DNA from 3 places in the Paenibacillus sp. JJ1683 genome. Region 2 is predicted to be linked to each of the others. Evidence: a T-box and tRNA genes for the amino acid it is inferred to sense, from the RefSeq annotation. Region 2 holds a T-box; the other regions hold tRNA genes.
The links. The T-box of region 2 lies ahead of leuS (leucine--tRNA ligase). A T-box ahead of a tRNA ligase gene usually reads a tRNA of that ligase, here a tRNA-Leu.
Positions count from the first base shown of each region.

Region 1 (4,357 bases), 180 kb from region 2:
GAAATATATTTAGCGACTTCATCAAATTGCGTTAAAACAGAACTGCTGTGTGTTGAGTCCTTTAATGAGACCGTTTGGAGCGAACAGCCTGTAAACAGGATGGTCACTAAAATAAAAAGCAAGACACCTAAATATTTTTTAACATTCATTACATTTAATCTCCTTTTGACAGTTGCATCCTATGTTCAAACTTATCAATCTCATTGATTTCTTTTATTCATTATTTTTTCTTTTGGTGTATAAAAGTCACCTGTGAAAGTAAATCCAAATTGTTTATATAATTGAATTGCATGGATATTATTTTCATAAACACTTAAATAAATATGGTGGCCAGGGTACTCATTTTCTAAAAATGAAATAAGCTTTTCCATAAAATATTTGCCCAAGCCCATTCCCTGAAATCGCTCATCTATTAGAAACCGATCGAACCAGACTTCGTCTTCAAATTTACCGTACATAGCAAAACCCACTGGTATACCATTTTTATACAGACCTACTGGTACAAAACGAGTATCCTCCCTAGCCTCTTGTAAACATTGTGAGATGGATTCTACAAACTGTCGCTGATCCTTAGCTATGCTTAAGGAAAGTACTTCTTTTTCATTCGAGCTCGTTACAACCCGAATTTCGCTAAACATAATAACAAAACCTTTCCATTTAGTTTGTCTACAAAACGATCATATGGTATATAGTAACTATATAGTCAAGGGAGGCACTCAAAAATGAATGAAAAATACTTTACTCCGAGGGAATTTTCCGATCTATGTAAAGTTAATAAGCAGACATTACTCTATTACGATCAAATTGGCCTTTTTTCTCCGATTTACAAAAACGATAAAGGATATCGTTTTTATTCTATTCGTCAATTAGAATGGTTCAACGTTATTGAATTGTTAAAAGATCTTGGAATGTCACTCAAAGAAATCCAGCAGTATATGAAACACAAATCACCTGCCAGCTTTTTATCTTTAATGCACCAACAGAAAGAGAACATTGTTAAAAAAAGAAAAGAAATTGAAATGACGGAAAGAATCATCGACGCAAAAATAGAACTCATGGAAGAGGCATCACGGTTAGATTTTCACCAGATTTCTCTTGAACAACACACAGAAGCAACACTTTATCTTAGTAAAAATATAAAAAATATTTCGGAAGAAGATTTTGTGAGAGTGGTTTCAGAATTTGTTGACGAATTATATGTATCATTTCTCGATACAGGATATCCTATTGGGGGTATTACAAAAAAAGAGCAAGTATTGAAGGGTGACTATACGAACTACAGTTATCTGTACATAAAGCAACCTAATCCTCGGGAGGACTATCCTTATTTGAAAACTAAGAAAGGATATTTTCTAACGGGCTACCATATTGGTGAAGAAAAGAGCATTCATGAAACCTATGATCGACTTTTTTCGGAAATGGATCGACTAAACTTATCTTTAGGAGATTATGTTTATGAAGAATATATATATGATGCCGTGGTAAAATACCGGGAAAAAGATTATATTACCAAAATTATGATGGAAGTCATATTAGAATAAGGGTAGGCTCCTACTTTACCTCAATCTCTCCTTCATCAGGCTACGAAAAACAATCCCCTAGCGGATATTAGTAACGAGGATAAGAAAGGCGTAAAGAGAACAGAAAAACTATTTTGAGGAAGAAGCAACCAAAGTTATTGATGCGTTAATCAAGAGCGACTCAGTCTGGAGACTTTACCTTTCCATAAAAAATGAAGCCTATGAGGTATGCAGATATCCAGATATGCAGATATGCATATAGAGGAAGTATCCACTCATGTCAAAGCTATGCGTAAATCCAAAAATTCGTCCCCAATCCGTCCCCAAAAGTGAAAATGGCACTCGCCCCTTATGATATGGGTTTTAAATCTCAATCCCTAAAAAAAGCAAAAAGCCCCTGATTATCAAGGGCTTCATGCAATAAACTAGGATGCCGAGGACCGGGATCGAACCGGTACGGTAGTCACCTACCGCAGGATTTTAAGTCCTGTGCGTCTGCCAATTCCGCCACCCCGGCAAGCATTTAGGAACGCTATTTTACACTTACTTGTTCTTATCTTACAAGTATCTGAGAAGCTTACTTACTAAGAAGTGTTCTCGTTATGTAAATGTCGTTCATCTGGGCACCAACTTATAATACGATAATTTCATCAAAATGTAAAGGGGTTTTAAAAAAAAATATAAATTTTCTCTTTTTGTATAACTTGTGCACATTTGAACTACACTAATAAACGTCTTTCCAAACCACCAGAAGGGGTGTTACGAATGCGTGAAGGTATGATTCCAGCTGTTCTTGGGACGGTAGTATCGGCTTCAGGCGCTGTGTTGCTGAGCAGTAAGTACAAACTTGCAGCTACAGGCATTCTCGGTTTCGGACTGGCTCATGTTGTTCTGGGAGCGATTGATTTGATTGAGCATCGCTAGTTGTTTGGAAAGTACCGGGCGGGATTTATCCTTCCCGGTTTATTTTATAAGCGTTTAATATGGAGCATAAGCGTTTATGTAAAGTGTAGAACTGACCATGCCTAAGAAGGAGCGTGTAATGTGCTATGAAAAAACATAATTCCAAAAAAAAGAGTCTTACTGACGATCAAATCGAATATAAACAATCTCTGGATAAGCGTGAACCAGGATTTGATCGGATTCCTGACCCTGGTGCCGATTCACCTGCAGCTACCGATATGATTGATGAAGCCGTAGGCCGTGGAATAGACAAACTACGTAATGATTTTACAAAATAAAGCATGAATTATAAGTCACAGGTTTTTGTTAAGCATCACTTGAAGATAAGCATGATCCAACCAATAATTGAGATCCACAGCACAATGCTGATGAAGAGTCCACACAAGAGACCAAAAGAGAAATTACCTTCACTCTTCGGCATAGCACTGCCAAATTTCAATCTAAGCTTCATTTGATTCCAGTTCATAGAACCCCCTCCTTAAGTTCTATTTCGGAATATGAAGCTTATTTTTGTAGACCTATAGTCATGTTTTTTTAAAAAAAAGGGGGTTTTTGTCCTATCACCCTGAGCGCGGCAACAGAATTACAGCTATACCTACCAAACAAATCAATCCACCAATGAAATCGTACAAGTCAGGTGTCTTTTTATCAATCCACCAGCCCCATGCAATGGAAAGAACAATAAAGACACCTCCGTATGCTGCATATACACGCCCAAAGGAGGAGAAAACCTGGAAGGTGGCAATGACTCCATAGACAGCTAAAATCACTCCGCCGCAAAGTCCGACATACCATGTCTTGCCTTCTCGCAGCCACTGCCAGATCAAATATCCACCTCCGATTTCGGCGATGCCAGCCAAAATAAAAAGTAAAGCTGCCTTTAACACTCCATTTCACATCCCTAATCTTTTTGACTTTTCAGTCATCTCATTAAAGTAATCGGCCTATAATAATAATCAATGCAATTACGCCAACCAGAATAAGCAGATTACTGACCTGACGCCAAAGGCTTGAAGCTCCCTCGGAGTGAAGCTTCCGCTGATTGGCATCAAAGTTTGCTTTGGTTCCCTCAGCATCTGCTGGACTAGAAAATGGTCTGTTTTCTTCATTCATATGAAAACCTCCTTTGCAATCCACTTTAATCATACCAAACTTTTCCGTCGATTTCGCGTTGCTTTATGCTTATACTTTACCGCCATTTCCAAACGGAGCTTCATATGTACGTAGTGTACAAACCATATGTCGATATTTCACTGAATATAAAGTATGATGGCGAATCAAGGTAGAGTGGGTATTTAGACGCCTTTCATTGCAGGACGGTAGTTATGGTATAATTTAGTCAACTTGTTCAAGATCATAACCAGAGCACAACAGTTACTCACCCTGTCCTAAAACTTGCATCTAAGAATCCACATCTGCGGTTACAACCTGCATATTCTTTTTGTAGACCTAGGAGGAGGATACGGATGTCCCCTATTTTTATAGCTAGTTTAATGATAATGGGTATATTTTTATTTCAGGCAGCCATCATTTTGGGCATCATACATTGGGTTTCTAAACGTACCAAGCGTCCAGCACAAACCAAAATGTACCTTATAGTGGGTTTGCTTGTTTTTATATCAGGCTTCCTTGTGTGGGACAATTGGATACAATCGCAGGAACTCAATGGGTGGACTATGATTAGTCTGATAATGATCATGATTAGCGCCTACATACAACTTAGAAAACACAAAGAAAAACACTAATCCCATTACCAGCATCAAAGGAGGAGCGCCATGAAATCTCACTCAACACGCTTTTGGTTACAGAGGGTGCTACTGCTAATGCTTGTTTTACTCTTTAGCGGCTCTCAACAATCGTTCATTGTTGCCGAT
Region 1 is NZ_CM129820.1:3,697,920-3,702,276, forward strand. Features, by position in the region: gene ACUC6J_RS15725 (ribonuclease domain-containing protein) at 1-149, opposite strand, end outside; gene ACUC6J_RS15730 (GNAT family N-acetyltransferase) at 201-638, opposite strand; gene ACUC6J_RS15735 (MerR family transcriptional regulator) at 723-1,541, shown strand; tRNA gene ACUC6J_RS15740 (tRNA-Leu) at 1,952-2,037, opposite strand; gene ACUC6J_RS15745 (hypothetical protein) at 2,286-2,444, shown strand; gene ACUC6J_RS15750 (hypothetical protein) at 2,570-2,761, shown strand; gene ACUC6J_RS15755 (hypothetical protein) at 2,797-2,949, opposite strand; gene ACUC6J_RS15760 (YnfA family protein) at 3,044-3,370, opposite strand; gene ACUC6J_RS15765 (hypothetical protein) at 3,414-3,596, opposite strand; gene ACUC6J_RS15770 (glycosyl hydrolase) at 4,259-4,357, shown strand, end outside.
Region 1: it has a tRNA-Leu gene. The T-box ahead of leuS (leucine--tRNA ligase) is inferred to sense a tRNA for this amino acid. The anticodon was not compared.

Region 2 (4,357 bases):
CTAATGGATTTGGGAGATGTTGTAGTGCATGTCTTCCATCGCGACGAACGCGAATATTATAACATTGAACGGCTTTGGTCGGATGCTAAGGTTGTGGAGAAGGTATGAGTTTGATCGCTGGTACTTATGTCACCATTATGGTGGATCGTGAGGTATCTCCTTTCGGCTACTTTCTTACCGTCGGTGAGCAGGATGTTCTGCTGCATTATACGGAGCTGACTCGTGAAATCGAGGTGGGTGAACGGCTGGAGGTATTTATCTTCCACGATACAGAGGACCGTTTGGCTGCAACTATGAAAAGGCCGTTCTTGTCTCTGGGAGAAATGGCAAAGCTTGAGGTGGCCGATGTGCATCCGCGGTTGGGATGCTTCCTGGAGATGGGATTGGGGCGCCAACTTTTGCTGCCGATTCGTGAGTTGCCAGAAAACCGTGATCTGCATCCTCGGGTGGGTGACTACGTGTATGCCATTATGGAGCATGACAAACAAGGCAGACTGCGAGCTAAGCTGGCAGGGGAGCAGGAACTGGCTCCATTGTGTTTCCATGCTCCTAGTGCGTGGCTTAATACATGGGTGCAGGCGACGGTGTACAAGCCGCTTCAGATGGGCACATTCGTCCTGGTGGACGGGGGGGTGCTTGGTTTTGGTGCAATAGGAATGATTCATTCGTCGGAACGTAACCGCATGCTTCGCTTGGGCGAGGAGGTTAAGGTACGGGTCACGCTTGTTCGTGAAGACGGTCGGGTCAATCTGGCGATGTCGCCACGCAAGGAAGTAGGCCGTGATGAGGATGCGGATCGGTTGATTGCATTTCTGAAGGAACGTCCGGGTGGCGGTATGCCATATTCTGACGCAACGCCGCCGGATATTATCAAGCAACGGTTTGGTATCAGTAAATCCGCCTTCAAGCGTGCGATGGGCAAGCTGATGAAGGAAGGGCTGGTTACACAAAAAGAAAACTGGACCTACCTGGTGGAGAAGATGCCTAAACCGAAGGACGGGAATGGGGAATAAAGATGGCTTCTTACCGCAAGTTTGCCTATGTGTATGATGAGCTAATGCAGGACATGCCGTACCCGGACTGGTTGCGCTTTGCACGGCAAGCTTGGGATCGATACGGTATGCCACATACAGTGGCCGAGCTGGGCTGCGGAACGGGCTCAATTACGATTCCACTGGTTAACTCAGGCTTCGAGGTGGCTGGCATCGATTTGTCCTCTGACATGCTGGCAGTAGCCCGTCGCAAAATGGAAACTACTCCTCAAGGGCAGCGATTGTTTCGTGAGGGGAGCGTTCGCTGGATACAGCAGGATATGCGAGAATGGATTTTACCGGAGCCCGTGGATTCTGTCATTTCTTTTTGCGATTGCCTGAATTATTTACTTGAGGAAGAAGATATCATTTCTACTTTTCGCAGAACGTATGCTGGTCTGAAGCCTGGTGGAACCTTTCTGTTTGATGTACATCATCCCCAGACATTTTTGCGTTATGATGAAGAACAACCATTCGTACTGGATGAACGCTCTATTTCGTATATCTGGACATGCGCATTGGACACTCCCCGTTGTGAAATTGAGCATCATCTCAGTATCTTTGCGAAAGCAGAACATGAAGGACGCGATCTGTACCAGCGTTTTGAGGAAATTCATGTACAGCGTGCTTATGATCCAGACTGGATGAAGGCAGAATTGTCCAAAGCGGGTTTTCGTGATGTGAAGGTATATGCAGATTTTGAATGGGTAGAAGCAGCAGATGACGCGGCGAGACTTTTTTATGTCGCTGTAAAATAGCTAGGATTCATTGAGCTAATATAGAAAAAGAAAGACGCTTTTCATGAAGTCATGAAGGGCGTCTTTTTGCTCTCATATATTCACTTTATAGTTCAGCTGAAGTTCATCACCCGGTACACCCCGAATGCCCCAATTCTGTTTCGGGGTTTCAAATATAGTAATTTCAAGATCCTGTGGAGAAATACCCAAAAGATCGTTAATTCTTTGAAATAACAGATTGATGAGTTGCTTCTTAGCTTCTGTCGTTCTGCCTTCGAAGATACTGATTTCAATAATGGTGTATGCGTCGGAGCGACCATCTGCATATATAAAATCTTCATGATTCATAGGGAAAAAACGATGAAACCTCTTGTCTGGAGGATAATTGAACGCATCCACCACGGCAGAGTGAATCACCTCTGAAAGTTGCTTTTTGATCGGATTTAGCTTCTCTTTTGTCCCGAAAATTTTAATCTGTGCCATGTCTCCACTCACCTTTCTTATCTCATCTCAACTTGAACCATTGCAACTTGGAGTTATTATAAAACATTCGTATTCATGTGTCATGGACAACTAGTATGAAGATGGCGCTTCGTATCAAATGTAGTCCTTATTTGACTTTTTTCGCGGTTTTCAATATAATAGTGCCATTATTAACGGTTAAATAATCGCTGATGAGGAATAGTAGTTTTGTCTGGACATGTAGAGAGCCGGCGGGTGGTGCAAGCCGGTTGACAGTGCAAAGCGAACTCACCTCGGAGATATGCGTCCAACGCAGGAAAGCACCTATATAGGTGTCAGTATCCTGTTATTAATACGCATCGGATCACCTCCGTTATCAGGTGCAAAGGGAGTAGAATGCGAAGAACGCTTTCTGCTAACTAGGGTGGTACCACGGGAATATAACCTCTCGTCCCTAGCGCTGACACGCTACGGGATGCAGAGGTTTTTTTGTTGCATACCGTTTGAGGAGGAAAAGACAATGACAGACACACAGCCGAAGCACGGCTATCAACCGCAAAGTATTGAACCAAAATGGCAGAAATATTGGGATGAGAACAAAACGTTCCGCACTGGGGAAGAACCGGGTAAACCGAAGTTTTATGCTTTGGATATGTTTCCGTATCCGTCTGGAGCTGGTCTGCATGTAGGCCACCCGGAGGGATATACAGCTACAGATATTGTTTCACGTTATAAAAGAATGCGTGGCTACAACGTACTGCATCCGATGGGTTGGGACGCCTTTGGTCTGCCTGCCGAACAGCATGCGCTGGATACAGGCGAGCACCCACGCGAAATTACGGTGAAGAACGTAAATAACTTCCGCCGTCAAATCAAATCACTTGGCTTTTCATATGACTGGGATCGTGAAATCAGCACAACTGATCCTGATTATTACAAATGGACACAGTGGATTTTCATCCAGCTGTACAAGCGTGGCCTCGCTTATGTAGCTGAAGTGCCCGTGAACTGGTGCCCAGCACTGGGAACGGTACTGGCGAATGAAGAAGTAATTGATGGTAAGAGTGAGCGTGGCGGTCATCCGGTTATCCGCAAACCCATGCGTCAATGGATGCTGAAAATTACGGAATACGCCGATCGTTTGCTTGACGATCTGGAGGAACTGGACTGGTCCGAAAGCATTAAGGATATGCAGCGGAACTGGATTGGTAAGTCTACCGGGGCAGAGGTTCATTTTCCAATTGAAGGCTATGACGAACAACTCACAGTATTTACAACCCGTCCAGATACATTGTTCGGTGCAAGCTACTGTGTGCTGGCCCCAGAGCAGGAATTGGTGGATATGATCACTACACCTGAGCAAAAGGACGCTGTACAACAGTATCGTGAACAAGCTGCTCGGAAAAGTGACCTGGAGCGTACGGATCTGGCCAAAGATAAAACAGGCGTATTCACAGGAGCTTATGCAGTGAACCCGGTGAACGGCGAAAAGCTGCCAATCTGGATTGCCGACTATGTACTGGCAGGCTACGGAACAGGTGCAATTATGGCAGTACCGGGCCATGATACACGTGACTGGGAATTTGCCAAGAAGTTCGGATTGAAAATCACTGAGGTCGTTCAAGGTGGAGACGTGGACAAAGAGCCATACACCGAGGATGGTCCGCATGTCAATTCAGGCCTGCTGAATGGACTGACCAATGAGGAAGCTATTCCGAAAATGATTGAATGGCTCGAAGCTGAGGGTAAGGGGCAGGGCAAAGTAACCTATCGTCTGCGTGACTGGCTGTTCAGCCGCCAACGTTATTGGGGCGAGCCGATTCCAGTAATTCATCTAGAAGATGGAACGATTAAAACAGTTCCTGAGGATCAACTGCCGCTCGTACTGCCAGAGATGGACAATATCAAGCCTTCAGGTACAGGTGAATCCCCACTGGCGAATGCGACAGATTGGGTAGAAACCGTTGATCCTGAAACAGGTATGAAAGCACGTCGCGAGACAAATACGATGCCGCAATGGGCAGGAAGCTGCTGGTACTACCTGCGCTTTATTGATCCAAAAAATGATAAAGAGCTTGTGTCCAAAGAGAAACAGCGCGAATGGATGCCTGTTGACCTGTATATTGG
Region 2 is NZ_CM129820.1:3,879,578-3,883,934, reverse strand. Features, by position in the region: gene rsfS (ribosome silencing factor) at 1-108, shown strand, start outside; gene ACUC6J_RS16570 (CvfB family protein) at 105-1,013, shown strand; gene ACUC6J_RS16565 (class I SAM-dependent DNA methyltransferase) at 1,016-1,789, shown strand; gene ACUC6J_RS16560 (tautomerase family protein) at 1,862-2,251, opposite strand; T-box leader at 2,431-2,689, shown strand; gene leuS (leucine--tRNA ligase) at 2,751-4,357, shown strand, end outside.

Region 3 (4,357 bases), 2.4 Mb from region 2:
TAATGATTCCATAGTATAATATAACGCCATAATGTTATAGAATAATAAATATATAAACTTATGAAGTGACGGTGAAAAATATGGACACTCAACTGTTAGGAAATATATCAGAAAATATTTTGGGCTTGTTTCCGATTGTGAAGAAGAAATTTTTCACCTACGGTCCGCTTGATTTTCCGTTGCATTTGTCGCCTAATAACTTTCAGGTACTCTTGCTTCTGCGTGAAGTGCGTTCGTCTACGGTATCCGATTTGTCCAAACAACTAAATGTCTCTCGTCCAAACATGACTCCTCTTCTGGATAAGCTGGTGGAGCATGGGTTGGCTGACCGCCAATCGTGCGACTCGGATCGTAGAGTCGTGAACGTAGCCATTACAGAAGAAGGCGACGCTTTTTGTGAACAGGTGTTTCATACCTTCTCTAATAAAATTCAAGAGAGACTGGTGTATCTGCCGGAAGAAGATTTATTGCACTTAAGTGAAACGTTGAACGAATTGAAGCGGATTTTACTTAAAATCGACAACTCTGCTACGTGATTGGCGAAAGTGAACTGACTTAAAGACCGCCCTTTCTTCGGAAAACAGGCGGTTTTTGTTGCATATTGTGGTATAATGAAAACCAACATACATAATTCGGTAATTTTAGCACACGTGATCTTTGAAAAGGGAACAAGGGACATGATATCGTTATTTGGAGAGCCTGCTAGGGAGGAAGGAACTTCTATGCAATCTATTTACCAACGCATTGAGGAGCTCATTAAGGAACGAGGTATGACGAAAAAGGCGTTTTGCCAGCAGTTGGGCATTAGTACAGGGAACTTTGGAGATTGGAAAAGAGGAAAAACGACACCAGGCACGAATAAACTCATAGAAATCGCTTCTTTTTTTGACGCTAGTCTGGATTGGATTATGCTGGGTCGAGACGTGCAGAGTAAGGTGCTGAAGGAGTCGCAGGACCCTTATTTTTTTGGAGCTTCAGGGCAACTGAATTGCCAGGGGGGATCGCTAAGTGAGGCGGAAAGAGATTTTATACTTGAGTATATTGAATTTACCCGCTTTCGTAAAGAGAAAAACCAGCCCAATTCAACTACTGATTAATGTTTGCTGTGGGATTTGATAAGGACATTCTAATGTGTACAATTGAAAATTAATTAGAAAAAGCTACAGTGTCGGAGGGGAAACGTTGTGGGAGATCAAACTATTTATCAGCGGATTGAAGCTTTAATTAAGGATCGAGGAATGACCAAGAAGGCATTTTGTGAAAAGCTTAAAATTAGCTCAGGGAATCTCGGTGATTGGAGAAGGGGAAAAACAACGCCAGGTACCGCCCATTTGATTCAGATTTCGGACTTTTTTAATGTATCGCTCGACTGGTTGATGAAAGGGATTAAGCCAGGGGAAGGCGTGCTTCAGGAGCAGAAGGCTGCTTATTTTTTTGGGGTGATGGGGCCACTGAATTGCCAGGCTGAAGATCTTGAGACAGAAGAACAGAACTTTATTTTAGAATACGTTGAATTTGCGAAGTACCGTAAGCAAAAAAGAGAGAAGGACAAAACAAAACTTGAATAATCTATGGCTAAACGCCTGGGTGATAACCCGTAAAACGAACTGAGGGTTCGGTTTACGGGTTTATTTGGTTTCCTGATAATATGGCGACGCATTGGTTGCTGAAATGCTTGTTCGGTTTAGTGTGGTGTCGCCTCCTTATAATCGTTATCGTCGATATTCAGAATTGCAGCAACTTGTTTTCTGTACCTTTGTGCTTTGCGGGTGCCGTGAATCAGATTGGACAAGCGTGAAGGCGGAATATTATGTGTCTCGCAAAATGTTTTCTGATCCAGCCGAAGCTCGACAAGCCTTTGTTTGATGGCCCACCCGAAGGAGGTGACAGGCATTTTGTTGTTCAAGAGAAATCGCCCCTTACGGATTCTTACGGAATAATTGGTGTGATATAATAATCATCAGTAAACATGTTAGAATTAACCATCTAAAACTATGATACACTTTTATACGTGTTTATACAATCTTAAATACGGTATTTTGTTAAAATAATTACTTAATTAAGTGCAAAAAGTGAAAATAATCCGATTGTAGTCTGTTAGTGGTGTGAATTTGGGATACATGAATAAAAATACTCTGCCGCTTGAGAAAAGGGCAGAGTATTTTTATTGTGACTGCTAGATTGGTAAACGACGCATCAGAGGGATGCTGGGAGGCGTTTAAATAGGACGGAGGAGGAAAAGGGTCTGGATGCATTCAATTGGCTGCTATGGCTCATATAGGGTGGCTGAGTGATGTAGGAGCTGGTCCGATGGCTGTGGAAAAGATGGCGCTGATATGAGCTTGGCGTAGGTTTGTTAATCTTCTTCCAGGTGGTAAGCAACTCGCTGGTCATATGATCGATAAGAGGATTTTTTTCCTCATAAGGAGGATTGAGCAGTCTGAAGGCATCTTCGATACAGAAGGATACCGCTGTGGCAAAATAGCCGTGAATGGTCTGTTCTATATCGCTTCCGAGGAGGGAGTTAATCCAAGTGTGGACAGTAGCGAGTGTGCCAATTGCATTGTATTGAGTGAGTGTGTCTTCCAGTTGGTCAAATGCGAGCCAAGGATAAAGAGCCTTGGTGAGCTTGAGCAGTCGCTGGCCAGAAAGTCGCGACTCTTTTACATGCTGCGAGGAAGGATGTTGGGTGTGCAACATTTTATCAATAAGGGCGATCCGCCAACCGTCATTCTGCTGGATGGCTGCATACAGACTTTTAATGGCCATGCCGTCAAGGGTTGTGATTTGAGGATACCAATCGTCTCGCATGTAATGTTTCAGATCCTGAAGACTGTTCAGGTGTCCGGCGCGGAAACGCTCCTCCAATCCGTAGAAACGGGTGAAACCACCAATAGGTAAGGAAGGGTCCAACAATAATGCGTAGTTTAGCAACCGGTTACCTTTATGCAGGACGGTTCGCCTCCTTGAAGTGAATATTTGTGTGATGTTATTTGACTTGAATATTGATTTGTAATAAGAAATCGAACATTTATGTAATATATTTTTACACTTACAGCTCTATTGTGTCAAATTAAATAATTTTATTGCTTATATATGTTATATAAAGTTACATTAAAAATAATTATAATATTCTTGTTTACAAATTGTTGCTGAGAGAGTATAATAAATCTGTTGCCTCAATACATTATGACATGCGGTCGTGGTGGAATGGCAGACACGCTATCTTGAGGGGGTAGTGGGCGTACGCCCGTGGAGGTTCGAGTCCTCTCGACCGCATTATATGCAATACCCAGTTGAAAAAGCATCCTGACACGTTTTACGTGAAGGGATGCTTTTTTTGTTAAATACTTTTCGTCATATCCTCCCGTCACAGAAGCGGTCGTATGGACAACGGACCGCTCGTTAACTGTAATGCATAAAGATTGTCAGTTTTTCTGCAAAAGCTTCTTAATATCTCCTACAAGCTTGTCTGGAGTGGTTTGCGGCGCATAACGCTTAAATACGTTACCTTCTCGTGTAATTAAGAATTTAGTAAAATTCCATTTGATCGCTTTGGAGCCTAATACGCCTGGAGCAGTGTGGGTCAGGTAGCGAAATAGAGGATGTGCCTGATCACCGTTAACATCTGTCTTGGCGAACATGGGAAAAGTCACTCCGTAATTGAGTTGGCAAAACTCGGAGATCTCCTCGCTGGAACCCGGCTCTTGTTTGGCGAACTGGTTGCTGGGAAATCCCAAAATTTCGAGCCCCTGTTCATGATACTGGTCATATAGCTCTTGTAGCGCCTTGTACTGGGGGGTTAACCCACATTTGCTGGCAGTATTCACGATAAGAAGAACTTTCCCTTCGTATGTGGATAACGGAATTTGTGCCCCTTGTAGGGTCTGTGCATCATATTTATATACACTCATGATATCCCTCCTAATTCAATATTCTACAATTAAATTGTGAACAATTCAACAAGGGGTTGCAAGTCCAGAAGAGTCTACAGACATTGTGCATTGTAAAATCGTCTTTTGTTCAAAACGGTAAATCACACTTCAAATGGAGCAAATTGAGGTGTTTCTTCTTATAAAAGAGGGTTCATTCGATAATTATCTAGTACATATAGCGCATTTTCTTTCTTTTTTATAAATAAAGGGCAACCGTACCATACCCTACGCCAATATTGACATGCCTTTCATTTTCAAAAAGAGGTGAAATACAGAGTTTTAGAGAGATACGAGAAGCATAGGTTGGTTGTAAGCGTTATCCTTAATCTTCTATGCTCTAAAGGGTGATTTATAGCCTTGCCGTTGAGCTTTACAGTCTTCCTTGCACGGGTGTATGATTCAAGACGTAATTTCAAATTAAC
Region 3 is NZ_CM129820.1:1,526,419-1,530,775, forward strand. Features, by position in the region: gene ACUC6J_RS06475 (MarR family winged helix-turn-helix transcriptional regulator) at 81-536, shown strand; gene ACUC6J_RS06480 (helix-turn-helix domain-containing protein) at 723-1,097, shown strand; gene ACUC6J_RS06485 (helix-turn-helix domain-containing protein) at 1,185-1,568, shown strand; gene ACUC6J_RS06490 (Rha family transcriptional regulator) at 1,685-1,906, opposite strand; gene ACUC6J_RS06495 (urease accessory protein UreF) at 2,197-2,934, opposite strand; tRNA gene ACUC6J_RS06500 (tRNA-Leu) at 3,197-3,279, shown strand; gene ACUC6J_RS06505 (glutathione peroxidase) at 3,429-3,914, opposite strand.
Region 3: it has a tRNA-Leu gene. The T-box ahead of leuS (leucine--tRNA ligase) is inferred to sense a tRNA for this amino acid. The anticodon was not compared.